One region of the Thalassorhabdus alkalitolerans genome, then DNA from elsewhere that is predicted to be linked to it. Evidence: a T-box and tRNA genes for the amino acid it is inferred to sense, from the RefSeq annotation. Region 1 holds a T-box; the other holds one or more tRNA genes.
What was found. A T-box is a leader RNA that pairs with one kind of tRNA and senses whether it is charged. The one in region 1 lies ahead of thrS (threonine--tRNA ligase), so its partner is inferred to be a tRNA-Thr.
Positions count from the first base shown of each region.

Region 1 (14,795 bases):
ATTATAGAGATCTACTGTCCCCTCTCCCAAAATGACAGCGGTCAACCCGGCTGCATCTGCTGTGCGAATAATTGTCCCTAGATTCCCAGGATCCTGAATGCCGTCAATAAAAAGGTAACGCCCCTGCTCCAGCGTTAAGTTGGAGACCGCCGTCATATTGCAAACCGCAGCTACGCCTTGAGGCGTTTCAGTGGCACTCATCTCTTTCATTACAGCTTCCGGGACAAAAGTGACTGGTATATCTTTAAAATCCCAGGAGGAAGGAACACTAAATTCCTCCTCTAAAAAAACTTCCTGAACCGCGGCCTCATAATGTAATGCTTCTTCCACTAAGTGGGGACCCTCTATAAAAAATTGATTATCTTTTTCACGCTGTTTTCGTTTATGAAGTCTTTTTATGTGTTTAATCTTTGGATTTTTTGCTGACTCAATCCTTTTCATAACAAGCCGCTCCTTATGTGAATTTTTTCTTCTATTACATATTTACCCTTTATTTAGGAATACTATGGCTATCTTTAATAAGTAACATATCTAATATTATCAAAAAAGGGAGGAAGCTTACATGTCCTTTAATTTACGTCAAGCAATTTTAGCTAATGTTTCTGGAAGCAGCGAACAGGAAGTTGAGGCTACAATTTCTGATGCACTTCAAAACGGGGAAGAAAAAATGCTCCCAGGTCTAGGAGTGCTCTTTGAAGTGTATTGGCGCCAGGCAAGCGAGGATGACAAAGAACAAGTCATTCAGCAGATCAGTGAAGGTCTGCAGCAGTAAGGAAGTACTTGGAGCTTTCTCAATGGTGCTGTAAAGCTTTTCATACTGTTTCACAAAAGAAAGAGAACGCCCCCTTCAATATCCAGGTGCGTTCTCTTTCTTTTTAGCCAAAAGTAATTTCTTTAACTTTATCTGCATCCAGCTTTTTAATGACGGCTACGATGAGTTTTACAGCATTTTCAAAATCATCTCTATGCAAAATGCCGGCATGAGTATGGATGTATCGAGTAGGCACAGTGATCGATAAAGAAGGGACACCGTCTCCAGTTAAATGAATCGCCCCCGAGTCTGTGCCTCCGGCTGCAACGACATCAAATTGATAAGGAATACCTAGTTCGTCTGCCGTTTCCGTGACAAAGTCGCGAACCCCTTTATGAGATACCATAGAGGCATCATAAACGAGCACCTGGGGGCCCTTCCCCATTTTAGCAAGGGCATCTTTTTCTGTTACCCCTGGTGTATCGCCAGCAATGCCTACATCAACCCCAAAGCCAATGTCTGGTTTAATAGCATGAGCGGAGGTCCGCGCTCCTCGAAGACCTACCTCTTCTTGAACGGTCCCTACTCCATATACTTCATTTGGATGAGACTCGCCTTCCAGCTGCTTTAATACTTCTATCGCAATTGCACACCCTATTCTATTATCCCATGCTTTAGCCATAAGCATTTTTTCATTTTTTAACACTGTAAAATCGCAAACCGGAACAACAGAGTCTCCCGGTTTCACTCCAAATTCCTCAGCTTCTTCCTTGCTTGTCGCTCCTATATCAATAAACATGTCCTTCTTATCAACCGGTTTCTTTCTCTGATCTGCCGGAAGGATGTGTGGAGGCTTTGAACCTATGACACCAGAGATATTCCCTTTAGAAGTCATGATGGTAACACGTTGAGCAAGCATCACCTGTTCCCACCAGCCACCGACGGTTTGAAACTTCACAAAACCATTATCATCAATGCTCGTTACCATAAATCCAATTTCGTCAAGGTGGCCGGCTACCATAATCTTCGGACCGCCTGCTTTTCCAACTTTTTTGGCAATCAAGCTTCCTAAATTATCAGTTGTTATTTCATCAGCGTACGGCTCAATGAATTTCTTCATTGCTTCCCTAGGCTCACGCTCGTTTCCAGGAATACCGTTTGCATCCGTAAGTTCTTTTAACATTTCAAGAGTTTCATCAAGCTTTGTCATATAGAAACCTCCTTATGTATCTCAACTGCAAAAAGCAGCCGGATCATTACTAAGTCCACGCTTAGAAAACCCTGCATTCAGTATAACGATATTTTGTGAGTGACTCAAATATTTTTCCTGTATTACGTAGATTTACCATCTGCGATTAATACCCTTCATCTTGTCTTTCGTGATTCTTTTGGTTTTTTTCTAAATAGGCTTCTTTCACTTCTTCTGGAGAAAAACCAAGGGCCTTACCTAAACCGAGATATACAACCAGCAAGGTCACAAAGGACTCTTTCTTCGGTTCTTGTCTTAAGGAAAAAATTGCTTCAAACACCTTATGAAAATTCTCTGTCAAGGTGGAAGCCGGCTCTCCTGCTTCTATAGTATCTCTTTGCCATCCTCCATCAATACCAAGGGATAAAATAAAATGAAGACCATCGACATATTCTTCTAAAATAACACTATTTGAAGAAGGCGGCTTTTGACTCCAGTACTTAAAACATCTTGTTTCATTAGCCAATTCACCAATCTCCACTTCCAGAGCAAGAATTTTTGAAGAAAAAAGATCCTCTCTCTTCAAACGATGCTCTTCAAGTATTCGATCATCCAATTGTTTTTGCAAAGTAAAAAGTCGGGTAATATTCATTATGTACACTCCTTTATCACAAAGATTTAAATGAGCAGTGAAGAAATTTCAAATTTAATCAAAAGTGAAACTATCTTACTTTATTTTCGTATACAATAAGGAAAAGGACAAACAATGCTCGGCATGCTGCCTGTCCAATTTACGGACTGTGCCTGCTTTGTCTTGAGTCTTCATTATGTTATAGGAAGGAGAAAACCAATATGGCTTTGCTCTTTCGTGCCATTATTATCATTGCGATTATCATTCTTATCTATGCTTTAATAAAATATATTTTCAATCCTAAGCGAAAGCTTGAACTCGCCCATGAAAAAAGAGATTTTTACTTTCTGGATGACAAACAAAATGTCCGCAAAAACTTTTCTCTCACTTATAAAGGCGTTATGTTTGAGGGAGAAAAATTCCTAGGAACCACTGAAGAGGCTTTTGAAGTCATTTCTGTCTCCATGTGGCCTAAAAATATCGACAGGCTCAAAGGCCTGGATCGTAAAGACTTTGAGTTTATTGAACGAGAAATACTTTCAGAATATCCCCATGCCTCTGTGGAGTGGAAAAGTCCGGTAAAAGAATTTCTTCGAAAAACTGAAAAATAAAACTTGCTGCTTAGGAGAAGCAGCAAGTTTTTTTATGAGGCTGAACGGTTCGGCAGGAACTCTTTCACCTTATAAAATAAATGCTTGTTTCGTGAAATAAAAAATAAAGAAATAAGAACAGCTGTCATAAAAAGACTTGCATACCATGGCATTTCTCTCATCACATGGCCAAAAGAAGTATAAACCAGAGCAGGTGGGATGCTGGCAAAAAACGCTAACTTCACATACCCGCGGAAACTTCCTGTCATTTCCATAACATAGGCATTAAGTAAATGAAAATGAATGAAAGGCATCATTCTGAGCAGCATAATTTCCGGAATCGTAATTTCCTCTTTCCCTCCGAGCCATTTTTCTTTCCAATACCTTATCTTCTCCCTAATAAATGGAAAAAAGGACACTACTCCATAAAAAGCGATACTTACAGCAAGGAGTCCCACAACAGAATAAATCGTTCCATAGATTGTACCGAAAAGCATTCCGCCAATGATGCATACTACTGCTACCGGAATAAAAAAGAACTGTCTAATAACATGAAAAACAATAAAAAGAACAGGAGCTAACCAGCCGCTCACTTCGATGTAATAAAGTATAGATTCTATGTTGCTCTCCATTGGCTGCCCTCCTTTATACATTCTATGCTTAAACTACTGTGGTAACTACTGCAGCTGTTATTATTAACACCTGAAATACCAGGAGAACAGGTATGCCTGTTGAAAACTTCTTCTTTCTGGTTTTATGGCGAATAACGTGCATGAGCAATAAAATACTCGGGCTCCCGCCTAAAAAAGCACACAGAAACAAGGTTTTCTCTGGAATCCTTCTTCCTTTTTTACGAGCTCTTTGCTTATCTATTATAAAAAGCGATCCTGCAATTACGTTCATGATAAAGATATAACTTCCTGCTATATATTCCATTATACTCTTCATTCTTTCTAATGAATGGTTATTTTTCACAGTTGTGAAATTTTTTCAGAAAATCATTCTCTGCTTATGAAAGCAGATACCGATAAGCAGTACCTTTTTTTCCAAAGCAAAAAGGCGCCAAACCGGGGCGCCTTTTTAAAATAAGCTATGAAAGATAGACTACTTCAAGCTTGATTTTGCTTTATCAGCTAATTCTGCAAAAGCTTTCTCATCATTTACAGCAATATCAGCAAGCATTTTACGGTTAATATTGATATCAGCTTGCTTAAGGCCATGCATTAAGCGGCTGTAGGATAGACCGTTTGTACGAGCTGCCGCATTGATACGTGTAATCCAAAGCTTACGGAAGTCACGTTTCTTTTGGCGACGGTCACGGTAAGCATACTCCAAAGACTTCATTACTTGTCCTTGTGCAGTCTTAAATAAACGGTGTTTAGAACCATGATATCCTTTTGCGAGTTTTAATACTTTCTTACGACGACGACGAGCGACATATCCGCCTTTAACTCTTGGCATCGTAAACCCCTCCTTTATTAAATCAATTTATTATAGTTTTACTTGTAAGGCATTAAGTCTTTGATACGCTTTTGGTCACTTTCATCAACATAACCAGTTTTGCTTAGGTTACGCTTTTGCTTTTCAGATTTATTACGGAACATATGGCTTGTGAAAGCATGGCTGCGCTTTAACTTTCCATTTCCTGTTTTTCTAAAGCGCTTCGCTGCGCCGCTGTGCGTTTTCATTTTAGGCATCGTAATATCCTCCTTAAATCTTTGTGTTGAGCCCTGGATAATAAATGTAATCACTTGCTGCTTATGTCTGTAGCAGACGTTAAACCAGCTCTATATTACTCGTTATCTTTCTTATCCTTTTCATTCTTTGGAGCAAGAATCAAGAACATGCTCCGGCCTTCCATCTTAGGCTTTGTTTCTACTGTGGCCACATCTTCACACTCTTTTGCCAAGCGCTCGAGAACTTCTTTTCCGATCTCCGAGTGGGTGATCATTCTGCCGCGAAAACGAATCGCTGCTTTCACCTTATCTCCTTTGGTCAAAAACTTCCGTGCATTTCGAAGCTTTGTGTCAAAGTCATGCTTTTCAATGTTAGGACTTAAACGCACTTCCTTAACGTTAATAACAGTTTGCTTCTTCCGAGCCTCTTTTTCTTTCTTTTGCTGCTCATAGCGGTACTTGCCGTAATCCATAATCCGGCATACCGGAGGCTTAGCATTTGGAGCCACCATAACTAGGTCAAGGTTTGCATTTTGAGCCATTTCTAAAGCTTCACTTTTGGACTTTACCCCAAGTTGTTCGCCACTTGCATCAATGAGGCGTACTTCGCGAGCGCGAATTCCGTCATTGAGTTTCATATCTTTACGAATAATGAGCCACCTCCAAAGAATTTGTGAATCAAAGCATTCATAAGCACAAACGCCAAATTGCGAATGTCAGTCTAGACGTCACTTATCAATCAGCAGGTTTACCGTTCTTTTTTATGGCTGGCTGTGTCAGAAGGATGACCCTTCTTTTCTCTACAGAACATCAGCCCTTTAGGCAAAAAAAATGCAGGCGCACATAGGGCGCCCACATGATGTCTGTATAATACGCAGTATTAATACCACCATACCTGTCAACAGCCTTGTGCGTCAATCAGGTGAGAAGCGGGCGCTTCTGCTTGCTTTGGTTCCTTATTTATTCATTACCATCTAACATTATCATAATGAACTGAAGGTGTCAATTCATTTCTAATTTCAATGGGTTCAATAGGGAATGATGTCCCAAGAAAATATATTATCTTAATCTGTCACATAAATCAAGTATATTTTTATTGTTTTTTTGAACGATCGGAAATCTCAGTAGTGATTTTTTCTATAAACTGTTTTAATGAAACTGACTCAGATTTTTGCTCACCATATTTGCGTACATTAACACCTTCAGCCTCAATCTCTTTATCTCCGAGGACAAGCATATAAGGCACTTTCTTCATTTGAGCTTCACGGATTTTATAACCGATTTTTTCATCTCTTGTATCCACTTCTACCCGCACTCCGGCTTGACGCAGCTTATCCTCTACCTGTTTGGCATATTCCATATGAACCTGGGCAGATACTGGAATCACCTTTGCTTGCACTGGAGCAAGCCACGTTGGAAATGCGCCTTTGTACTCTTCAATTAAGAAAGCAACAAAACGTTCCATGGTTGATACTACCCCGCGATGGATAACAACAGGACGATGTTCCTGGCCATCTTCACCAATATATGTTAAGTCAAAACGATTCGGCAGATGGAAATCTAACTGTACGGTAGAGAGCGTTTCATCTTTCCCTAAAGCCGTTTTCACTTGCACATCAAGCTTGGGTCCATAAAATGCCGCTTCTCCTTCTGCTTCCACGTATTCCACGTTCATATCATCCATTGCTTCCTTAAGAAGAGCCTGGGACTTTGTCCACATTTCATCATTATCCACATACTTTTCTTTATCTTCCGGATCGCGATAGGAAAGACGGAAATAGTAATCCTCAATACCAAAGTCTTTATATACGTTTTGGACAAGTTCAACTACCCGTACAAATTCATCTTTCAACTGGTCCGGCCGGCAGAAGATATGAGCATCATTCAATGTCATGGCCCTGACTCTCTGGAGTCCGGCAAGAGCACCTGACATCTCATGGCGATGCATCGTACCAAGCTCGGCGATTCGGACTGGAAGGTTACGGTAACTGTGAAGCTGGTTCTTATAAATCATCATATGGTGAGGACAATTCATTGGGCGCAGGACTAAGTCTTCGTTATCCATCTCCATAGTAGGAAACATGTCATCTTGATAGTGATCCCAGTGGCCTGAGGTTTTGTAAAGCTCTACGCTTCCCAGTACAGGCGTATACACATGTTCGTAGCCTAATCGCTCTTCCAAGTCAACGATGTAGCGTTCAATTACTCTGCGGACCGTAGCTCCTTTTGGAAGCCAAAGAGGGAGACCTTGTCCTACTTTTTGACTGACGGCAAAGATATCAAGTTCTTTCCCAAGCTTACGGTGATCTCTTTCTTTTGCTTCTTCAATCATTTTCAAATACTCATCAAGCTCATTCTGCTTTGGAAAAGCAGTCCCATATACACGCTGCAGCATCTTATTGTTGCTGTCTCCGCGCCAATAGGCACCAGATATATTCATCAGCTTAAATTTCTTTAGTTTCCCGGTACTTGGCACATGGACACCCCGGCACAAATCAAAGAATTCACCCTGTTCATAAATCGTCACAGTCTCTCCTTGAGGAATTGCATCAATCAGCTCAAGCTTCAGGTCATCACCGAGTTCCCGGTACATTTCCTTTGCTTCTTCCCTGGACACTTCCTTACGTATAATTTCATGATTTTCATCAATGATTTTTTGCATCTCTTTTTCTATTTTGGGAAGATCCTCTGGGTGAATGGTTTCAGGCATATCAATATCATAGTAAAAGCCATTTTCTATGACTGGTCCTACACCAAGCTTCACATCTTTATATAAACGCTTTAGAGCCTGAGCCATAAGGTGAGCTGTACTGTGACGAAGAATTTCTATTCCTTCCTTGTTCTTCAGAGTAATGATTTCAATTTCCCCGTCCTCTTTTATAGGGGTACGTAAATCAATCTCCTGGCCGCTTAATTTACCAGCTACAGCCTGCTTTTTCAGACCTGGGCTGATGGAAGAGGCAATTTCCTCTGTTGTTACTCCCTGTTCAAATTCTTTTACAGTACCGTCTGGAAAGGTAATTTTCACTTGTTCAGACATTCTCTTCACTCCTCTTAAATCGTTCACATACGCGGACTGGGAAATTAGGTATTTGCTCAACAATTGAAAGGGAAAAGAAAGATTTTCAGACACAAAAAAACACTCCTCCCTCATAAGGGACGAGTGTGGCCCGTGGTTCCACCCTTTTTTCCGCTTTCTAATTAAATAAGCAGCTTAAGACCAGATAACGCCTGGCAGGCGTCAGCAGTTACTAAGACAGTCTGTTCCCTGCTGATGTTCAGAGGTGGTAAGAAGCAATTCCGCGATAGGAAGCTTCCAGCCACAGGCTTCCCTCTCTGTCATCCGTACATTACCTCTCTTGTCCTCTTCCTTACATTTCCCGTCATTCATTATGGTAGTAATTATAGAGAGATTAAAAAATAAAATCAAGCACAATTCTGAAGTGAAATTCATGTCCCTTACTGAATTTGCTTTAAATTCAGACTGCTCATGAAATGAAGAGGGTATACTTTTACCCTTTCCTGAAATACAGCCTGCAATGTTTTAATGACTCCGTGTTCGTCCGAGTTACTATAAATATGCAGCAGTTCCGGCGCCATGCTGACAAGAGGACTGATAACCATTTCTTCCGGGAGAAGTTCTTTCTCAAATACCAAGTCTTTAACGAGACAGCGCATCCTCATTTGTGTAGTAATTTCATTATAGTTTTCATCAAAAAATCTCACCTTTTCACCGTACACCAGGTGAACCACCGGTACGGCCGGGACCGTTCTATTAACGAAATCCCGAAAACTTTCAACCATTGTCTGATATTCTTGTTCCCATTTATACTCATCAATTGCACATTCAAGGGCGTGTAGAAGACAGGAAAAGTACTTCCCGATTCTAAACGTCAGGAAAGGTTCCCACTGCAGCTGTTTATTTTTTCTCAAATCCTCCAGCAGAGGCTGATAAATAAAACATTCTCTATGGTAAAAATGGGAATAAACCGGCATTTCGGCTTTTTTTCCGTCCAGAACGGAAAAAGCCATCTCCAAAATTTCGGCAGCTACTTCCACATCGTTGTATAAAAAGACGTCCTGAATGTTTGTAAGAAGCCATTCAGACTCCTTTGTATCTACAACATGCTTAGTGAGTACAGCTGAAATATATGGAAGAATCCCATGTTCCCATTCTTCTTTTGTTCCATTATAGGACCAAAACAGAGTGCTTTCCTTTTTTGTTACACTTCCTATATTTAATCCTCTTTCCTCAAACTCAGATACTGCTTTTTCGAATAGATTGTATACGTGACTGCTCTCTTCTCTACAATTAAACATGATTGAAAACATGTTAATACCTCCTTGCCCCCATAGGCTCCAGTCATCCTCTCGTATGTACAGTCTTGGTTCCTGTTATATACATATGGGGACATGCTGAGGAACATGCCGTTTTTTTTGAACTCAATCTCCCTTCGTTTTAGAAAGGCTTTTTCACAGCCCTGTCCCTTATATATGACAAAGTCAAGCCCTACTACAGTGAAGACAACGGTCGTCCGCCCATTGACAATGCCGTTATGCAAAGGAATAGAAGAACGGAACACCATGGGTGTTATCGCTCACCGTCGCTTTAAGCCTAAGAAGAGATATATGCCAAAATGGAAATATACATACAATAAAGAATCCAATACCTATACATGTCCAAATGGGATTACCCTGACTTATTCGACCAGGAACCGTGAAGGCTATCGTCAATATCACTCTGATCCAAAAATATGTGTAAACTGTCCTTTACTTACTAAATGTACTAACGCTCAGAATCACAAAAAAGTTCTTACCCGGCATGTTTGGGAAGAAAGTAAAGAGAAAGTCAGGGAACACAGACTTTCCAAAGAAGGAAAGACGATTTATAAAAAGAGAAAAGAACGATTGAGCGAAGCTTCGCGGACGCTAAACAGCTCCACGGGCTTCGCTACTGCCGGTTGCGCAGCTTGAAAGGGCATCGGAACGGGTGCTGATGACAGCCACAGCGCAGAATATAAAGAAGATCGCCAACCACCTCACAGCCAGCTAAGGGGTGTTTTTGTATTTTTAGAGCAAATAAAATGGCTGGAAGACTCTCCAAAACATTAGGAACCCACGCTTTAGAAAAGCGTGGGTTCCTCCCTCGACAGTCTTAGCGCCTGAATAGGCGTTTTTTTGTGTACATATACGTTGATTGTTCAAACATCACGAGACGCCTGCGGGAAAAGCAAGAGTTGAAGATCCGCCGGGGGTTTCACCCCGGCTAGCTGAAGCCTTGCCTGCGGCATAGAAGACACCGTGAAAGCGAATGAAATGAGGATTGAACGGATGTCGCACTTGTACCTTTAGGTGCAAGCGAGTGTACTTTTGAACAATCAACAGAACTAAGTAAGGGCCCTCACCCGCGGTGAAGGCCCTTCTATTTAGCTCAGTTTTGTCCCAGCCTCTTTTCGTTAGTTTTGCATAATGAAATCTTTCTCAGCAGACTGGTCTCCTTCAAAGACTTTAAGAGTATTATACTTTGTATCACGCTGAGCCGGGATTTTCCCTGCTTCTCTGATAAGCTGAAGGATTTCATTAGTATTTACTTTGTGAGTTGTTCCAGCTGCTGAAACAACGTTTTCCTCCATCATTGTACTTCCAAAATCATTACAGCCGAATTCAAGAGATCTCTTTCCGACTTCTGGCCCCATTGTAACCCAAGAGGACTGGAAATTAGCAATATTATCAAGGAACAGGCGAGAGATAGCTACATTCTTTAAATAACCTTCAGGAGTGATTTTCTCACCCTTCATATTTGTATTATCTGGCTGGAATGTCCAGGAAATGAAAGCCAGGAAACAATCGGCTTCGTCCTGTGCATCACGGATTCTTTGCAAATGAAGAGCTCTTTCTTCATTAGATTCCCCTAATCCTATTACCATTGTCGCTGTCCCATGCATACCAACTTTCTTTACGGTTTTCATGCATTCAAGCCACTGATCGTGGGTACACTTCAGTCTGCTGACCTTTTTGCGAGTTTCTTCGGTAAGAATCTCTGCGCCTCCGCCAGGGACTGAATCCAGGCCTGCTTCATGAAGATCTCTTAAAACCTCTTCAAGAGTCAGACCAGAAACTTCAACCATTTTAAAAATCTCCGCAGGAGAAAAAGAATGCATAGTTATTCCTGGGAAACGTTTCTTAATATTACGAAGAAGGTCAGTGTAATAACTAAATGGAAGGTCCGGGTTTGTGCCGCCTTGCATTAAAATTTCAGTTCCATTAACGTCCTGGGTTTCCTGGATTTTTTGGAAAATTTCTTCATCGCTTAATACGTATCCTTCAGAGGAACCGGGTGCTCTATAAAAAGCGCAAAAACGGCAGTACGTATCACAGAAATTGGTGTAATTGACATTCCTCCCAATCACAAACGTTGTGATAGGTTCGGGATGCCACTTTTTCGTCACTTCATTAGCTGCTGCTCCCATTTTTTCAATTTCATCACTCTCATATAAACGAACCGCATCTTCTTGAGTCAAACGCTCTCCGTTTACAGCTTTTTCTAAAATTGCATCTATACTCATCTTTCATTCCCCCAACTGCTTACATTGATTGTATCTCCAGCCCGGCAAGGAAAAGGCTGGGTATGGAGCCTTCTATGGAAATCTGATCAATAGTAGTAATGGTTATGTGAACATTACGTTAATCGTATCACAAAAACGTGAAGATTACCTAACAGAGAAAACAAGACATTTTCATATAAACGTCCTTTCTGTCTCTTTTAAGATAAATAGGAGAAGACTCAACTATAAGCCCTTAATGTACAAACTAAATCCGTTTTATAGAAATACTTCCTGCTTTTAATCAGGTATAAGTAGTTATTCAAATTTACGAAAATAATAAAGAATAAGCTAGAAGAAAATCGTTAAGCCTAAGGGGGCAATAAAGAGCAAGAGTACAAGGAGGCCATTAATGAAAGTCGCAATTATGGGGGCGGGAGTCTCGGGACTAACCAGTGCTATTATTCTCGAAAGAAATGGGATTCCTTTTGATATTTATGAAAAAAGAGGAGAAGCAGGAGATCGTTTTGTAAACGGTGAGATATTTTTAAATTTATTAACTCCTGTTAACGATTGCATTACTTACTTAGCGGAAAGTCATAATATTTACATAAAACCCGAATCACATATTAATAAAATTATTATTACTTCTCCGGAGAAGCAAGCTGAAATCCACGGGCATTTTGGACACACCATTAAAAGAGGAAGGACTTCTTACTCTTTAGAAAAGCAGTTGGAAGAACAAGTAAAAACCCCTGTACGTTTTCACTCAACCTGCTCCTATAAAGATTTAGTACAAGGTTATACCCATGTCATTTTAGCAACAGGGGATGCTGATTATGCAATGGATATCTCTGAATTTCAAAATGACATAAATGTCACCCTTACTGGTGGAATGATATCGGGAAACTTTGATCCTGGTACTCCTATGATATGGCTGGATAACAACATTTCACCACTTTCCTACGCCTATATTATTCCATTTTCCAGGGATGAAGCCCATATGGCACTTGGGTACCCTGAATATAAATCAACAACCACATATGATTCACATGCTTTACTATCAAGGTTTCACGATAAAGCAGCCAAGGATCTGAAACAGGATCTAGTGATGAAGGACAGATTTGAGGTGAATCATTACAAGCTTGGGATATGCCAATACCCCAGAATAGGAAACACCTTCCTTACTGGAAATTGCTTTGGAAGCGTTATGCCATTTCTCGGTTTTGGACAATTTTCTTCTATTCTGACAGGGATCTATGCTGCCCAGGATATTATTGGCGAAGGGAAATACGAGGAATTAACAAAGCCTTTGCGAAAAAGTTACTATCGTTCCTTAGTTCTTAGAAGAGCCTGGGAACAATTGGATAACAAAGGATACGACCGTCTAACAAAAATTGCCGGCACTCGTTTATTTGAAAAAGCAATAAACAGTAAGTTAAATTCAGCAAAGGTAGCATCTATGCTTGCCGCTCCCCTGGTGAAAACAGCAAATCTGTCTCGAAAATAAAAACATTATCCGGAACAACGGCTGTTTTCAGCTAGTCTTCCCATCGCTGCCTATGTAAAAGAGCTGTTAAGAAAAAAATCTTAACAGCTCCTTCCCATTTTCCTCTGGAAAGCTCAAATTAATGTGGGATGTCAGCTATATTCTCTTCGATTCTTTCCTTCAATAAAAACTGGAGTGGTTAACGGTTTAATTCTTTCCATGATTCTCTTTGCCTTTAACTGTTCAATTCCGCCCTTTTGGGAATAGGCTAAATGCTCTTCAAGCTCTTCGTAATCATAATTAGATGTGAATAAGGTTGGAAGCTTTTCCATCATTCGATAATGTAATATCACACCTAAAATATCATCCCTCACCCAGCCGGACATGGTTTCCGCGCCAATGTCATCCAATATTAGAACAGGAGCTCTTTTCACTTCATCGAGCTTTTCCTGAACTGTCCCATCAGAAACTGATTGCTTCATCTCCCTGAAGAAATCGGGCACATACACAATCATGCTTGCAATATGCCGCTGAGCCAGTTCATTCATTACTGCTCCCATTAAATAGGTTTTGCCTACTCCAAACTTTCCGTATAAATATAACCCTCTGCCGTTTTCTCCAGGCTGAGCATTTAATGCAAAGGCCAGGGCTGCATTACTAGCAGTCAATCTGGTGTCATGATCCTGTTCTACTTGTTCAAAGGTAGCATCTAAAATGTCTCTTGGTACATACAGGCTTTTGATCAATTTTTGCAGTCGTTTACGTTCATCCTCCCGCTGCTTCAGCTGGCAAGAGTTATATCTGATTTCCAGCTTCCCTCTTTCCGTAAAAAGTGCCGGCTGATACCCAGTTAGAAGGTTTGGGCAATGGTCAAGACCAGGACATGCATCACAGTTTTCCCACTCTTTTTTAAACTCATATAATTTTCCGATATTGTTCTCAAGCTCTTTTTCCGGGATCTCCTCATTCTTTCGTAAGAACTCCTGGACTCGGGAATATTGGTAAACATCCTGCTTAAGACGATCATACCGGTTTTCCCATTTTTGATCCTTCATCATATTTTCAAGAGCTGACCGGATGGAATTCATTATGATTCACCTCTATTCTTACGGTTCTCATGCCTTTTTCTCATCATCTCTTCAAAACGCTGCTTTTCGATTTCCATTTCTTTTCGACCAGAATCTGTCGAAACCTTTTCCTTGGATTCTTGCTCCTCCGTCAGCCATTTAGGCAGTTTGTCTTTACGAACTTGCGGACGATAAGGACGACTGTTTCCTGAGGCAGCACCTTGCTTTGTGTTTGCTTTTTCAGCTAACGCTTTTTTCGATTTGTTTTCTTCCTTAGCCAGGTTCATGGCCTCTTTCACCGTGTTTAATTGCTTACGCGACCAGTGACCTGCTATCTTTTGGATTAAGGTTTTGTTAAGCTTCATATTGTTTGTTTTCATTACATAATCAATAAGGACATTTACCACACCAGGCTGCAGGCGGTACTCCAGGATTAATGATTCTACAATTTTAATATCAGCAAGGGGCACCTTTGCCCCGTCTGATATGCTTTCAAGGAGCATCACCGGAGAAGTCGATTCATAAAAGTGAATCATCTTTTCTTCCTCTGTTACAGGCTCTTTTTCTTCCATTATTCGATGTTTGGCAGGATGGGTTCGATATGCTAAAGCAGGCGGCTCAGGACCATACTCAAAACGATACCAGTCCTGAACCTTCTTCCTTAGTTCACTAATTTCCAACGTTTCCCCGCCAACAAGAGACTGTTGAATCAGCTTGCTCATCTCTAAGGGACCAAGCCGATATACAAAAGCCAGACGGGCAATCGCATCTTTGGCTTCTTCACTGAGTATGTCTTCTGTCTTGATAAATGCCGGCAAGTCTGCTTTAAGAAGCTCAAAGTCAAAGCTGCTTTGATCCAG
Region 1 covers NZ_JBHSOZ010000003.1:1,051,395-1,066,189, forward strand. The annotation lists gene ACFPU1_RS07930 (TrmH family RNA methyltransferase) at 1-441, opposite strand, end outside; gene sspI (small acid-soluble spore protein SspI) at 563-772, shown strand; gene ACFPU1_RS07940 (M42 family metallopeptidase) at 876-1,961, opposite strand; gene ACFPU1_RS07945 (dUTP diphosphatase) at 2,107-2,592, opposite strand; gene ACFPU1_RS07950 (hypothetical protein) at 2,793-3,182, shown strand; gene ACFPU1_RS07955 (TVP38/TMEM64 family protein) at 3,215-3,793, opposite strand; gene ACFPU1_RS07960 (DUF1294 domain-containing protein) at 3,822-4,064, opposite strand; gene rplT (50S ribosomal protein L20) at 4,266-4,622, opposite strand; gene rpmI (50S ribosomal protein L35) at 4,661-4,858, opposite strand; gene infC (translation initiation factor IF-3) at 4,954-5,475, opposite strand; ribosomal protein L20 leader region at 5,657-5,788, opposite strand; gene thrS (threonine--tRNA ligase) at 5,931-7,877, opposite strand; T-box leader at 7,990-8,218, opposite strand; gene ytxC (sporulation protein YtxC) at 8,297-9,169, opposite strand; partial or broken gene ACFPU1_RS07990 (transposase) at 9,380-9,890, shown strand; gene mqnC (cyclic dehypoxanthinyl futalosine synthase) at 10,294-11,403, opposite strand; gene ACFPU1_RS08000 (NAD(P)/FAD-dependent oxidoreductase) at 11,792-12,889, shown strand; gene dnaI (primosomal protein DnaI) at 13,021-13,956, opposite strand; gene ACFPU1_RS08010 (replication initiation and membrane attachment family protein) at 13,956-14,795, opposite strand, start outside.

Region 2 (14,795 bases), on a different contig from region 1:
CTGTTAACCGATCGGTCGCAGGTTCGAATCCTGCCTGTGGAGCCACGGAGAGCTGTCCGAGTGGCCGAAGGAGCACGATTGGAAATCGTGTAGGCGGTTTAAACCCGTCTCGAGGGTTCGAATCCCTCGCTCTCCGCCATTTTGGATATTATATATTGTGGCCCGTTGGTCAAGTGGTTAAGACACCGCCCTTTCACGGCGGTAACACGGGTTCGAATCCCGTACGGGTCACCACTTATTTGGAGGATTAGCTCAGCTGGGAGAGCACCTGCCTTACAAGCAGGGGGTCGGCAGTTCGATCCTGTCATCCTCCACCATATTTTTTTATAATATCGCGGGATAGAGCAGTCTGGTAGCTCGTCGGGCTCATAACCCGGAGGTCGGAGGTTCAAATCCCCCTCCCGCAACCAATTAAGTTTTTGCTGCAACGTTGAGTAAGCGTCAAAGCAAAAAAACATGAGTAGTACTCGAAAGAGTGCAACCAAAATAATTCCCGCTACTACGTCGAGAGACCTCAGCGGCAAGGGAATATCAATAGTACCCGCCAGGGTACAACCAATAATTCTCATATCTATATTTATAATATCGCGGGATAGAGCAGTCTGGTAGCTCGTCGGGCTCATAACCCGGAGGTCGGAGGTTCAAATCCTCCTCCCGCAACCAATTAAGTTTTTGCTACGACGTCGAATAAGCGTCAAAGCAAAAAAACATGAGTAGTACTCGGAAGAGTGCAACCAAAATAATTCCCGCCACTACGTCGAGAGACCTCAGCGGCAAGGGAATATCAGTGGTACCCGCCAGGGTGCAACCAATTAAGTTTTTGCTACGACGTCGAATAAGCGTCAAAGCAAAAAAACATATGAATGCAAACAATTTAATAGGGGCCTGTGGTGTAGCGGTTAACATGCCTGCCTGTCACGCAGGAGATCGCGGGTTCGATCCCCGTCAGGCCCGCCATTTAAGGCTCGATAGCTCAGTCGGTAGAGCAGTGGACTGAAAATCCACGTGTCGGCGGTTCGATTCCGTCTCGAGCCACCACTTTCATAGTAGGCCGGTCTAGCTCAATTGGTAGAGCAACTGACTTGTAATCAGTAGGTTGGGGGTTCAAGTCCTCTGGCCGGCACCATTTTTACTATAAGCATACTGGAAACCAACTGATCGAAGAAATCATAGGTTAGCCAATTATAGTAAATATACCAAGAAATACACTTGACGATAAAGTAAATGTTTTGTAATATATTTATTGTCCCTTTTGGAGGGGTAGCGAAGTTGGCCAAACGCGGCAGACTGTAAATCTGCTCCCTCTGGGTTCGGCGGTTCGAGTCCGTCCCCCTCCACCATCTATTTAATAGGGGTATAGTTTAATGGTAAAACGAAGGTCTCCAAAACCTTTGATGTGGGTTCGATTCCTACTACCCCTGCCATTATCTTACTCATATGGCGGTTGTGGCGAAGTGGTTAACGCACCGGATTGTGGCTCCGGCACTCGTGGGTTCGATTCCCATCAATCGCCCCATAGATTTTGGGCTATAGCCAAGCGGTAAGGCAGCGGATTTTGATTCCGTCATGCGCTGGTTCGAATCCAGCTAGCCCAGCCATGTCGCGGAAGTAGTTCAGTGGTAGAACACCACCTTGCCAAGGTGGGGGTCGCGGGTTCGAATCCCGTCTTCCGCTCCATATTCATATTGTATAGTCCTTGTGCATATAATGAAAACATGCACATGGCGGCATAGCCAAGTGGTAAGGCACGGGTCTGCAAAACCCTTATTCCCCGGTTCGAATCCGGGTGCCGCCTCCAACTTAGGTAACAGCTGCCGGGGTGGTGGAATTGGCAGACACACAGGACTTAAAATCCTGCGGTTGGTTTCAACCGTGCCGGTTCGAGTCCGGCCCTCGGCACCATTTATTTAACTGAATATGTATATTAAGCCGGTGTGGCGGAATTGGCAGACGCGCACGACTCAAAATCGTGTTCCTTATGGAGTGTCGGTTCGACCCCGACCACCGGTACCATACATATTACATAACTCTTTAATTCAAGGCTTCTCACAATAGTGGGAAGTCTTTTTTTGTGTCCCGGCGTGTCTGGCAGCTATGTGGTGAAAGTCCACTTTGGGCTTGGTAATGGGCACCGTTAGCGAATGGGAAGGGTGTTCGGGGCTACCCGGAATCTGAAGAAAACCGGACGTAATCACACGCGGTAACGAACAGAAACAGGATACAAGGCTGAAGCGGAAAGGATGAGTTTGCACAACAAGATAAAATCCTACATTGCCCGAACTCCGCACAGTAAATACCGCACCCACGGGTGGAAAGCGGTCAGACTTACCCGGGGAGGTCTTATCAGGGTTTCTACGAAGGAGAAATTCCTTACAGGGATAACGATGCCAACGATTCAACAGAGACCATAGTAGTCACATACACTTCGTAACGAAGGGTCGAACAATAAGAATCACTGACAAGCTTGGAGGTGTGGAGAATGCAACGAGCAAAGACAACATCGAAAGATGGATGTCTGCGGGAGGGTACACTGGAAGCGAAGAGTAATGCTGGAGTGTGCAGTGTTCTTCGCGGCTGGGTTGCATACCATGGGGGATCCCAGGATGAAGAACTACGTTCATAATATCTCCCAGTGGGTGAGAAGAAGGATCAGACAGTTAATCTGAAAAAGGTGGAAGAAAGTGAAAACCAGATATCGAAGTTTGATCAAGCTGAAAGTTCCCAGAGATAAGGCATGGGAATGGGCTAATACCCGCAAGGGCTACTGGAGAATATCAAAGTCCTTTATTCTACATTGTGCTATCACAAAAGAAGCCCTGCAAGAAGCAGGACTTCTAAACATGGAAGCTTTCTATAAGAAAATGCATGATGGCATCACTCAACTTATTGAACCGCCGTATACGAGATCCGTATTTACGGTGGTGTGATAGGATAGAGAGGCAAATCCTCCTCCTACTGTTTCATTTGACTCCATTTTAAACGTTTCAAAGTGAATCATTAAGTGTAGCAAGTGGATGGTAACTGGTATAACACCCCATAACTAAAATGAGAATATATAAATTTTTATGTGAGGAAATCTAACATCTGGAGACCCTGAAAAATAGGCAAATGTGTATTTTTATATATAATTATTCTAAAAAATATCAAATGTTTTGTTTAAAGTGTACAATGACTTTCGTTTTCCTCCCCAGTATTATGAACACTAATCAAGGACAACAACTTTGGAATTCTACTGGGGGATATAGAAATGAATACAGAAAGTGAAACAAAAAGTGAAACAAAAAGTGAAACAAAAAGAAAAAAGTTTCAGATGCCGCACATCTATGTTATATTATTCATTCTTATGGCTCTTGCAGCTATTTCAACACATCTCATTCCCGCTGGTGAGTTTGAACGGATTACTGGACCGGAGGGAAGGGAGTCTATCGATCCAGAATCGTATACTCAGGTAGATGCATCACCTGCTGGTGTTGAGGAATTCATGCTCGCCATACCAAGAGGATTAGTGGAAGCAGGAGAAGTAGTGTTTTTTACTCTTATTATTGGCGGCATGTTTATGGTTCTTCGTAAAACCGGCATTATTGAAATAGGGGTAAACAAGCTGACAACAGCTTTTTCAACGAAAAGTACTGCAGTAATTCCGGTTCTAATGATCGCTTTTGCTGCCGTCTGCGGAGTTATCGGCACACAGGAGCTAAGCTTAGTGTATGTTCCAGTTATTATTCCGCTTTTAATAGCTTTAGGCTATGATTCTATGGTTGCAGCAGCTGTAGCTCTTATAGCAACGACTGCTGGGTTTATGACCGGATTTCTTAATCCAATTAACACGGGGCTTGGACAGCAAATAGCGGAAGTCCCTTTGTATTCAGGCATAGAGCTTCGGCTGATAGCTCTTGTAGTTATCTTAGGAGTGGGAATTATCTATGTCATTCGTTATGCTAAAAAGGTACAAGCCAATCCAGAAAGCAGTCTGGTCTATGAGGAAGATAGAGAAAAACGTGAAACTTACTCAAATCCTGATGAATCAAAAAGTAGAAGATTTACTCCAAGGCAGAAAGCAGCTGGTGTCTTTTTAATTGGCTTTTTTGCCATTCTGATATATGGAGTCATTGCTCAAGGATGGTTCATGCTGGAAATGTCAGGCCTTTTCATTGTTATGGGAATTGTGGTAGGTATGGCAGCCGGTTTAACAGCAGCTCAGGTTTGTGAAGGCTTTAATCAAGGATTTCGCGAGGTATTAGTGGGAGCAATTATCGTTGGAGTCGCCAGATCAGTCGCAGTTGTAATGGAGGACGGCCAGGTGATGGACACGCTCATTTATAACTTAGGAGCAGTGGTAGGTCAATTTCCTGGAACCTTAAGCGCAATGGGGATGTTTATGTCGCAACTGCTGTTTAACTTCCTCGTACCTTCTGGCAGCGGTCAGGCTCTGGTAACGATGCCTATTATGGCTCCTCTTTCTGATATGATTGGGGTGACCAGACAAACTGCTGTACTTGCCTTTCAATTTGGCGACGGCTTAGGAAACATTCTTTTTCCGACATCAGGTTATTTTATGGCTACTCTTGTTCTGGCAGGGGTAAGCTGGCATAAGTGGGTAAAGTTCTATTTTCCTTTATTCTTAATATGGGCCGCGATTGCAGCTGTATTTCTCATTATTGCCCAAGTCATTCAATGGCAGTAACCTTGCGCCCTAGATAGAAAGAAAAGCCTTTTTGATAGAGTTACTAAAAAATCATATTAAAACCCGTTCCTGATTATAAGAACGGGTTTGTTTTTATTTACTATTAATTGCTTTAATAGTCTGCGGACCGGCAACGCCATCGACTTTCAACTTGTTGGCTTTTTGGAAGCTCTTCACTGCCGCTTCTGTGGCAGGACCGAATTTCCCGTCAGCACCTCTTGTGTTAAAGCCAAGACTGGTCAGTTTTTGCTGAAGCTTTTTCACTTCGCTTCCGCTGCTTCCTTTTCTTAGTGTACCGCTTTTAATTTGAGAGGAAGTGGATGGAGACTTATTGACGGTTTTACTCTGGCTTGCTAAAAGGTTTTTCGTCTGAGTGCCTACAACCCCATCGGCTTTCAGCTTATTAGCCTTTTGGAACCTTTTCACAGCATCCTCGGTTCCTTTTCCAAATATGCCATCTGCAGAAACCTTGTAACCTGCAGCACTCAACTGTCGTTGAATTTCTTTTACTGCTTCTCCTTTGCTTCCTCGTTTAAGTGTTCCGCTTGTAGTGCCTCCTGGACTGGAAGGGCTGCTGTTTCCATTTATTTTGTACCCATTATTCTTTGCAATTGTATCAAAAGACTGACTGGATGTAGTAATGACAACAGGAGTGTTTACTTTTACCCGGCTGAAAAGCCATTCCACTTCATTGTTATGCATTCTGACACAGCCTGCGCTTGCATAAGTACCAATGGAAGAGGGATTGTTATTTCCGTGGATGGCATATGTGTTTCCGTTGGTTCCTCTGGCGTTAAGGCCAATCCAGCGCTTTCCTAAAGGGTTTTTTGGATCGCCGCCGGCAATATTGCCTTTATAATACGGGCGGTTCACAATTTTATTGACTACTTTGTGTTTTCCTTCAGGTGTTAAATTAGAACTCCGTCCGGTAGCTACACTGAACGTCCGGACTAATTTGTTGCTTTCATAAAATGCGAGCTGATTCGTTGCTTTGTTAATGACAATCATTTGACCAGTAGATGCTGATGTAGTTGGAACTTGCCACAGTAAAAACAGAAGTCCAACCAGTATGCAGGCGAGAACCTTTTTCAACCTACACCCCTCTTTTCCTATTTAATAACCACACGTCAATGTATGCATAAAGGCAGATAGAATTGTCATTTTACTAAAATAAAATAAAAACTATATAAAGAACAAAAGCATAAAAGTCACAAGGAAGGATTCTTCTGTCATTAAGGGGCGTTCGATTTAGGAAAATGAAGGGATTGATTCATGGTAGCTGCTCCTTTCTAAGGGTGATTCTATCACTTTTGTTCTACAACAAGAACTGAACAAGTTCATTATATGGCACAATATGAGCAACTTCAATGAAAAAAATAAGTTAAAAATCTAGTGGTTTTTGCAAAAAATTACAAGGCGCAGCGGGGATTTTAGCTTATTATGGTTATTAACAAGAAAAAAGAAGAATCCTGAAAGCATGAAACGAGACCCAGCCTCTAATGAAAGGAGGCTGGGTCATTTATATTACATCTATGTTACAAATGAGAGTGGTGCCAGGCACCCTACATTGGGTAATTTTTATGTTTTTGGTTACTCTATGAAGACTTGATAATTCTTTTATGGAAGGAGTTCATGTTATGAAGCAAAAAAACCGGTGGTTGATTGCGTTGTCTGCTGTATTTATACACCTTTCCATTGGATCTATTTATGCGTACAGTGTGTTCCAAACCCCCTTGTATGAGGAACTGGGCTGGGGCGGGGCAACAGTGACGATAGCCTTTACGCTGGCCATCTTTTTCCTTGGCATTTCAGCTGCTTTTTTTGGAAGGTTTGTTGAAAAACGTGGTCCCAGGGTATCGGCCTTTTTAGCAGCTGTTCTATTTGGTGCAGGCTTAATTGGCGCAGGATTTTCCATAGGAATCGGATCGTTATATGGCTTTTATTTTACCTATGGGATCCTTGGGGGGATCGGTCTTGGCATTGGATACATTTCTCCGGTGTCTACTCTGGTGAAATGGTTTCCTGACAGAAGGGGGCTTGCTACAGGGATGGCGGTGTTTGGTTTTGGAGCAGGGTCTTTAATTGCCAGTCCAGTAGCTGCAAGGCTCATTGAAGGAATGGGGGTAGCCAATACTCTGTACCTGTTAGGAGCTGTTTACTTTGTTTTGATGTCTCTGGGCGCATGGTACATTGCCCGGCCTCCAGAGGATTGGATGCCTGCAGCAGCTAAAGAGAAAAAAGACGACGGCGAGGTTGAAAAAAGAGAAGATCTGGCTCAGTTAACAGCTAATGAAGCCATAAAAACAAAACGTTTCTGGCTGCTATGGTGGATGATGCTTATAAATATATCTGCAGGAATCATGTTAATAGCTGTGGCTTCACCTATGGCTCAGGAGTTAGTTGGAATGACGGCTATGGCAGCTGCTACTGTAGTTGGGGTTATGGGGCTCTTTAATGGTGGTGGTCGTATTATTTGGTCTACTCTGTCGGATTATATCGGGAGGCCTAATATATTCTTAATTTTCTTTGGTGTTCAGCTGGTTTCCTTTATGATCCTGCCCATGGTGGGTAATGCTCTTATCTTCCAGATTTTAATGTACCTTATTGTTTCTATATACGGAGGAGGCTTTGCCACACTGCCGGCATTTATAGGTGACATGTTTGGTACAAAACAGCTTGGAGCCATACACGGTTATCTCCTGACTTCATGGGCAGTAGCGGGTGTTGTAGGCCCTATGATTGTTTCATTTATAAGGGAAGCGACAAACGCTTATACTACAACCTTCTATGTCTTTGCTTTTTTAATTGCAACTGCTCTTGGTACAGCCTTTTTGATCAAGCGGGATATTCAAGGAATTCAGAAAGAAAAGCTGAAATTAGCAAATCAGAGCTGATAGCTTTCATTGTATAATGCAAAAAAAACAGGGAAATATTTTACTAAGAAATTGTTGGAAAGCAGGTGATGAGACTGGACAGTCAGACTTTTTCCATACAAATCAACGGTGAAGAGTTTACGGCAAAACCAGGCCAGTCAATCTTTGAGGCAGCAAAGTACGGAGATCTGTATATTCCGGCCATTTGCTCCTCTCAGCCTGATTTAGGCTTTGGAGTTATTGAAACATGTGATACATGTTTTGTTGAAGTAAACGGAGAACTGAAACGTTCCTGTTCGACAGAAGCAGCACCTGGAATGGTGGTTAAAACGGTCTCTGAAAAGGCAAAGGAAGCTCAGGAAGAAGGTATGCAGCGAATCCTTAAAAACCATGAGCTGTATTGCACAGTATGTGATAACAACAATGGTAACTGTGTAGTGCACAATACAGCAGAATATTTAGAAATTGAACACCAAAAGTATGAATTTAAACCAAAACCTTATCCTCCTGATAATTCACATCCTATGTACCGGTATGAGCCTGACCAGTGTATCCTTTGCGGCCTTTGTGTAGAAGCTTGCCAGGACTTACAGGTGAGTGAAGTGCTTAGCATTGACTGGAAGCGGGAAACCCCACGTGTCATTTGGGATAATGACGTTCCCATTGATCAATCGTCTTGTGTGTCGTGTGGTCATTGTGTCACTGTCTGTCCATGTAATGCCTTGATGGAAAAATCAATGCTCGGGGAAGCTGGATATATGACAGGGATGCCAAAGGATGTTCTTGGCCCGCTTATTGAAACAACCAAAGAGGTAGAGCCGGGATATCAAGAGATCTTTACAATGTCAAACATTGAAGCAACGATGCGTGAGGATCGGATAAAGCGCACCAAAACAGTTTGCACCTACTGCGGGGTAGGTTGCAGCTTTGAAGTATGGACGAAGGAAAGAGATATTTTAAAAATTCAGCCTCAGCCTGATGCACCTGTCAACGGTATTTCGACGTGTGTTAAAGGAAAATGGGGATGGGATTTTGTAAACAGTGAAGAGAGGCTTACCAAGCCTTTGATTAGAAAAGAAGGAAAGTTTGTAGAAGCTACCTGGAATGAAGCATTAACGCTCATTGCTTCTAAATTTACTGAACTAAAGGACACGTATGGTCCAGATTCCATGGGGTTCATTGCCTCCTCTAAATGTTCGAATGAAGAAAATTACCTTTTCCAAAAGCTTGCCCGCGGAGTAATGGGCACAAATAATGTAGATAACTGTTCCAGGTACTGTCAGTCCCCGGCGACAGCGGGACTTATGAGGACTGTAGGGTACGGAGGGGATGCAGGAACCATAGAGGATCTTAAGACGACTGACTTAGTCTTTGTAATTGGAGCAAACCCTGCAGAATCACACCCTGTTCTTGCAACGAGGATAAAAAGAGCCCATAAGCTTCATGGGCAGAAATTGATTGTCGCTGATTTAAGAAAACATGAATTAGCTCAGATGGCAGATCAATTTCTCCATCCAGTTCCATCTTCAGATTTAATATGGATCTCTGCGGTGACAAAGTACATCATCGATCAGGGCTGGGCGGATGATGACTTTATCAAGAACAGGGTTAATAATTTTGACGAATACGTCGATTCTTTAGACAAGTATACGTTAGAATATGCTGAACAAGAAACCGGATTAAAGAAAGAGGAGCTTATTGAATTAGCGACTACGATCAATGAGGCTGAAACGATGTGCATATGCTGGGCGATGGGGGTTACACAGCATATTGGAGGCACTGAAACGAGTACAGCCATCTCCAACCTTTTGTTAGTAACCGGAAATTACGGCAAGCCAGGTACAGGGGCTTATCCGTTGCGAGGACATAATAACGTTCAAGGAGCCTGTGATTTTGGGACGATGCCGGCTTGGATGCCAGGTTATGAGCCTGTGGAAAATGAAGAAATAAGAGCAAGGTATGAGAAGGCATGGGGTGTTTCACTGCCTCGAAAACCAGGTTTAAACAACCATCAAATTGTTGAAACCATTCACAGTGGGAAAGTAAAAGGAATGTATTTATTCGGTGAAGAGATGGGTCTGGTTGATGCCAATATTAATCACGTCCATGCCGCTTTTGAAAAGCTTGAGTTCTTTGTAGTCCAGGATGTCTTCTTCTCCAAAACGGCCGAGTTTGCAGATGTTGTTTTGCCTGCTGCTCCCAGCCTTGAGAAGGATGGAACATTTACGAACACAGAACGAAGAATCCAGCGTTTTCATAAAGTTTTTGAACCTCTTGGGGACAGTCAGCCAGACTGGAAAATATTCCAGGCCATTGCTAATCGTTTAGGGGCTAAGTGGAATTATAAGCACCCAAGCGAAATCATGGATGAGGCAGCAAGTCTGGCACCGCTTTTTGCCGGAGTGAGTTATGAGCGGCTTGAGAAATGGAACAGCCAGCTTTGGCCTGTCCAAAAAAGTGGAGAAAGTACACCTCTTTTGTACACTGAGAAATTTCCATTTGCAGACGGGAAAGCGAAGCTCTATCCTGTGGAATGGAGAAAGCCTTATGTGCCGGACGAAAAAGAGTATGATTTACATTTAAATAACGGAAGGTTACTTGAGCATTTTCATGAAGGGAACTTAACGTACAGGTCTAAGAGTATTACTCACAAAGTGCCTCAGCCTTGGCTTGAAGTGTCTCCGGAACTGGCAGAAGAACGCGGAATAAAAACAGGCGCCCTTGTTAAATTAACTTCCCCGTATGGCGAAGTGAAAATAAGAGTCTGGGTGACCGAACATGTCTCTGGGAAAGAGCTGTATCTGCCGATGAATACAACGGATGAAATGGAAGCCGTAAACATGCTGACGAGCAGCTACCATGATAAAGTGACTCATACTCCAAACTATAAGGAAATGAGTGTCAAAATGGAGGTCATTGAAGCGGATGGGGAGTCTCCGCTCCCACGGCATAATTACAGGTTTGGTAACCGCCAGCCGCAGTTTGGAGTAAAAGTGGAAGACAAGTGGTCAAGGGACGACTTTACCCCGATTGCTGATCTTATTGAAGGAGAGGGGATGAATGATGGCCAAACAGATCACGCAAATTGAAAAGCATAATCCAAGTCAGGCAGAAGAAAGAGAAGAAGCAATCAGAACACTTGTGGACATGACAGCTGATAATCATGAATCACTCATGCTTCTTCTGGAGGTTATTAAAGAAGTAAAGGATGCAGAAGTGTTAGATATGGCACGGGGGTTTTTGCGAACCCGGGATAAAATTGGAGCCATTGCCGTAGAACAGATTAATCAGCCGAATGTGCACCGCGTAGTACAGGCAGGAACCCAGGCTTTTCAATTTTTAGGTAAAGTGGACCCGAAGGATATGGAGATATTGCTTGCAGGGGTTGCTAATGGTCTTGACCGCACAAGTAAAGGGATAGAAAGCGATGAGAAGCTCTCCCTCTGGGGAATGGCAAAATCATTGAGAGATCCTGATATCAATGCTTCTATGCAAACGATGTTCGGTTTCTTAAAAGGAATGGGAGAGGCGTTGAACAACCATAAACCTGAAGCTGACCGATAAGAGGAAGAGAGCTACGGCCCCACTCTCCCTGTGTTTTTCATACTTGTAGGTAAGGAGAAGTCACAATGGAAACCCAAAAGCTTGTCATAAATAATTTGAGCAATCAAGAGGATGCCCTGAAAGTGGAAAATATTCTTAGAGATGTTTGGGGCATAAGAAAAGTCAATGTAGATGTGGATAAGCAGGAAGCGGTATTTTCATATGATGAAAAAGCAGCATCATACATCGATTTTCAGCAGGCCGTTGTTGATGCTGGTTATAGAGTGGAAGGCGACGAAGGGTCTTAGAAAAACATACTTCTGAGGAGGTGCACGCCGATGCCACGGGTGTGCGAAATATGCGGCAGACGTGAGGAAGAAAGAATGGAAGAAGCAGCAGATCACGAACTTCTTGATGTATGCCACTCTTGTGCAAAAGATTTTCAGCAGCCTCATCCGGTAAGTGACTCGTAAACAAAGAAAGGACTGCACCCCACCTATAAGTTGGGGTGCTTTTATTATGTAATGATGGATGAAAAATCCACAAGAAAGTGGGACTTTGGTATAATGGCGTAAATGAATACTAAAGGGTGACTAATGGTGGATGCAAATACAGTAACCTTGCTTATTTCCCTGCTGTCTTTAACTATATCAGGGGGAGTAGCTGTTATTACATACCGGTATAATAATATCACAATAAGAAATGAGGCCAGAGTAGAACATAATAAGTTAATGCTTGAAATTGACAAGATGTACATAGAGGATCCGGATTTATGGAGTATTTATGACGATCATCCTATTTCGCAGCATATAGAAAAAACCCCGTTAAAAAAAGGAAAAAAAGAGGCTTTTATTTATTATTATATTAACTTCTTTGACATCATTTTCGATTTTTACCACAAAAAGATCTACAAGAATAAGAACGACAAAGAAGATTGGGAATCCTGGGTAGCTTTTATCAAACACTTTTTTAAAGGCTGCTCTCTGGCCAGAGGGATGTTTAAAGATTCCGCTGCATGGTATGACAAAGAATTTGCTGCCTTTGTATTATCTGTAATCAACGAAGTAGAAGAAGAGGAAAAAACAATCGCTGTAGATTGGAGCAATAAACATGACCCGGCATAATAACGGTGAAATGGTAACACCAGGAAAAGAAGACATAAATGAAATGCTTGAGCTGAACTATAAAATTTACCCAAAAGAGTGGCACGTTTCAAAAGAGTATGTCCTTTCTATTATGGAAAGAAATCCTTTTGTTTACAGGGTGTATAAAGAGAATAAACAGGTTAAAGGGATCCACAGTTTATTCCCTCTTCCCAAAACGGTGTACGAACAGGTCCTGACCGGTGAAATATCGGAGAAGGACTTATACGAACATATTATAGATTACAAGAAACCAGGTGATGTATATCTTTACTTGATTTCTATCATTGTTGATATTCATAGTCAAAAGGCAAAGGAATATACGAAACACCTTTTGTATGATATGGTTTCACAGCTTCATTGGATTGAGAAACAGGACCAGAACATTAAAGAGATTGGAGCTATTGCCATTTCAAAGGATGGAGAAAGGATATTACAGCGTATAGGATTTTCCCACAGCCATTCAATGAAAGAGGAAGGAATATCCTACCCGGTCTTCCGATCTTCCAAAGAAAGCATTTTACAAGCTGTTACTCTATAAGAAGCCAGCCTGAAGTAACATCAGGCTGGCTTTCTTTTGTTTCCCTGACTTAGACAACCACAGAGGTCCAAAGCTCTAGTCATATAAAAGTTTCTTACGGAATCTGTCTCAGAATCTAAAGCAGCAATACCGGCGGAATAACAACGGTCAGCCTGGTTTATTGGGCAGCTGAACATGGTATAATGGAGAGGGTGTCTTAACAAGCCGCACAATTAGCGGTCTGATTAGACCCCTCGATTTTTTTTGGTCTTATTGTAAAAAAATGAGAGAAAACGTAAATGCTGTATAGTATTAAAAAAGGTTGAACGTTAAGGGATGCAAGACTCCTGCAAACGATAGCAGAAAAGAACCCTGCAGGGGGTTGTTCCCGAAGAGTCTTCATGCATTTTCGGCAAATAAAACAGTGAATGGATATGAAGTGAAGGCGAAATGGATGTCGCACTTGTACCTTGGGTGAAAGAGAGCTTCCATGCCATCGTTAAAAAAGAGGCTGCCCAAAAAGCTTATGGGACAGCCTCTTCATAAATGAAGGTAGGACTACTCTAAGAGAAACCATTCAGCATCACCGCTATGAAGCTGGGTGAACATTTTTGCCAGAGAGCTTAACATCTCATTGGCTTCTGCAGACGCCATCGACGGCCGAAGGTAAGCAATATGTAACGCATTTGCAGTGGTATTGTCTACTTTCGTTCTTGCCGAGTCTACAATAGGACTGCCAAAGGGCCCTTGAGCATCAGCGGAGACAAGGCGGCCTTGTAAGGAATTTTCCCGGCCGTTCAGGCCTTTATAACTTTCGCCTTCATTACCAAGGCGTAATATGATAGAATCTTGAAGTTGGTCCAAATTATAAATCCCAAATGGAATTTCATATTGCAGAGAAAAGAAATTATTTAGATCCACTGCTGAGTTTATAAAGCCCATTTTCTGTTTTCGCCCTACTTTTCGAAAGAGGGCTTCATGAGACGGCCTATACCTGCCGGGATCAATGCCAAGAGTCTTGAATACCTTTCTCCATTCTTTCACGCCTTGATACCTGGTTACAGAGTCGTTTTCTAAATCAACCTGAATTTTTTCCTGAAAAAACTCGAGCCGCCCTTTTAACATTTTAGGGGACTCATCAACCACAATATCTTTATAGGTAAGGATACCGATTTTAAAATCAGGCACTCGTTTTTTGATGTCCTGGTGAATAGATATGTTCATTGCCTTCCTCCTCTTGCATTTATTTGTTGCTTAGTTTATCACAACTTAGTCCAGGCCGCCTATACAAGTGCTTTATTGAGATAGGAGTGAGAAGAATGGCAGATGCCCAGTTGAAAGAAGAAATTATTGCATATAGTAAAAAGATTGGAATTGATAAGATTGGCTTTGCTTCTGCAAATCCCTTCTTATCCTTAAAAGACAGGTTGTTAAAGCAGCAGGAGCTTGGATATCAATCTGGATTTGAAGAACCGGATATCAATAAACGAACTCACCCTGATATGGTTCTCCCGGAAGCTAAAACAATCATAGCAATTGCTTTGGCCTACCCATCAAAAATGAAAAACCCTCCAAAAAGCAAAAAAGGCGACCGACGAGGCGTGTTTTGCCGTGCTTCCTGGGGGGAGGATTATCATAGAGTATTGAAAAACAGATTAGAAAAGCTGCAGGAATTTATCCAGGAAAAAGCTCCGGCCGCCAGGATGAAATCAATGGTAGACACTGGGGAATTATCTGACCGGGCTGTGGCAGAGCGGGCCGGCATAGGATGGAGCGGAAAGAACTGCGCCATTATTACTCCGGAATTTGGCTCTTATGTTTATTTAGGAGAAATGATCACTACATTATCCCTTCCTCCTGATCAGCCAGTTACTGATCAATGCGGTTCTTGTAATAAATGTGTAGAGGCTTGCCCGACAGGGGCGTTAGTTCAAGGAGGCCAGCTTGACTCTAATAAATGTATTGCTTATCTGACACAAACAAAAGACTTTTTACCGGATCAATATAGGAAAAAGCTTGGCAATAGACTTTAT
Region 2 covers NZ_JBHSOZ010000005.1:448,974-463,768, reverse strand. The annotation lists tRNA gene ACFPU1_RS13240 (tRNA-Asn) at 1-45, shown strand, start outside; tRNA gene ACFPU1_RS13235 (tRNA-Ser) at 47-139, shown strand; tRNA gene ACFPU1_RS13230 (tRNA-Glu) at 160-234, shown strand; tRNA gene ACFPU1_RS13225 (tRNA-Val) at 242-317, shown strand; tRNA gene ACFPU1_RS13220 (tRNA-Met) at 334-410, shown strand; tRNA gene ACFPU1_RS13215 (tRNA-Met) at 587-663, shown strand; tRNA gene ACFPU1_RS13210 (tRNA-Asp) at 882-957, shown strand; tRNA gene ACFPU1_RS13205 (tRNA-Phe) at 963-1,038, shown strand; tRNA gene ACFPU1_RS13200 (tRNA-Thr) at 1,051-1,126, shown strand; tRNA gene ACFPU1_RS13195 (tRNA-Tyr) at 1,255-1,340, shown strand; tRNA gene ACFPU1_RS13190 (tRNA-Trp) at 1,351-1,424, shown strand; tRNA gene ACFPU1_RS13185 (tRNA-His) at 1,441-1,516, shown strand; tRNA gene ACFPU1_RS13180 (tRNA-Gln) at 1,524-1,598, shown strand; tRNA gene ACFPU1_RS13175 (tRNA-Gly) at 1,603-1,677, shown strand; tRNA gene ACFPU1_RS13170 (tRNA-Cys) at 1,724-1,798, shown strand; tRNA gene ACFPU1_RS13165 (tRNA-Leu) at 1,814-1,902, shown strand; tRNA gene ACFPU1_RS13160 (tRNA-Leu) at 1,929-2,013, shown strand; gene ACFPU1_RS13155 (hypothetical protein) at 2,480-2,623, shown strand; gene ACFPU1_RS13150 (hypothetical protein) at 2,682-2,927, shown strand; gene ACFPU1_RS13145 (YfcC family protein) at 3,248-4,684, shown strand; partial or broken gene ACFPU1_RS13140 (L,D-transpeptidase family protein) at 4,850-5,692, opposite strand; gene ACFPU1_RS13135 (L-lactate MFS transporter) at 6,322-7,578, shown strand; gene fdhF (formate dehydrogenase subunit alpha) at 7,647-10,646, shown strand; gene ACFPU1_RS13125 (helical membrane plugin domain-containing protein) at 10,618-11,121, shown strand; gene ACFPU1_RS13120 (heavy-metal-associated domain-containing protein) at 11,187-11,408, shown strand; gene ACFPU1_RS13115 (hypothetical protein) at 11,439-11,573, shown strand; gene ACFPU1_RS13110 (hypothetical protein) at 11,700-12,224, shown strand; gene ACFPU1_RS13105 (hypothetical protein) at 12,211-12,783, shown strand; gene ACFPU1_RS13100 (B3/B4 domain-containing protein) at 13,321-13,986, opposite strand; gene queG (tRNA epoxyqueuosine(34) reductase QueG) at 14,082-14,795, shown strand, end outside.
Region 2: it encodes a tRNA-Thr, which carries the amino acid that the T-box ahead of thrS (threonine--tRNA ligase) is inferred to sense. The anticodon was not compared.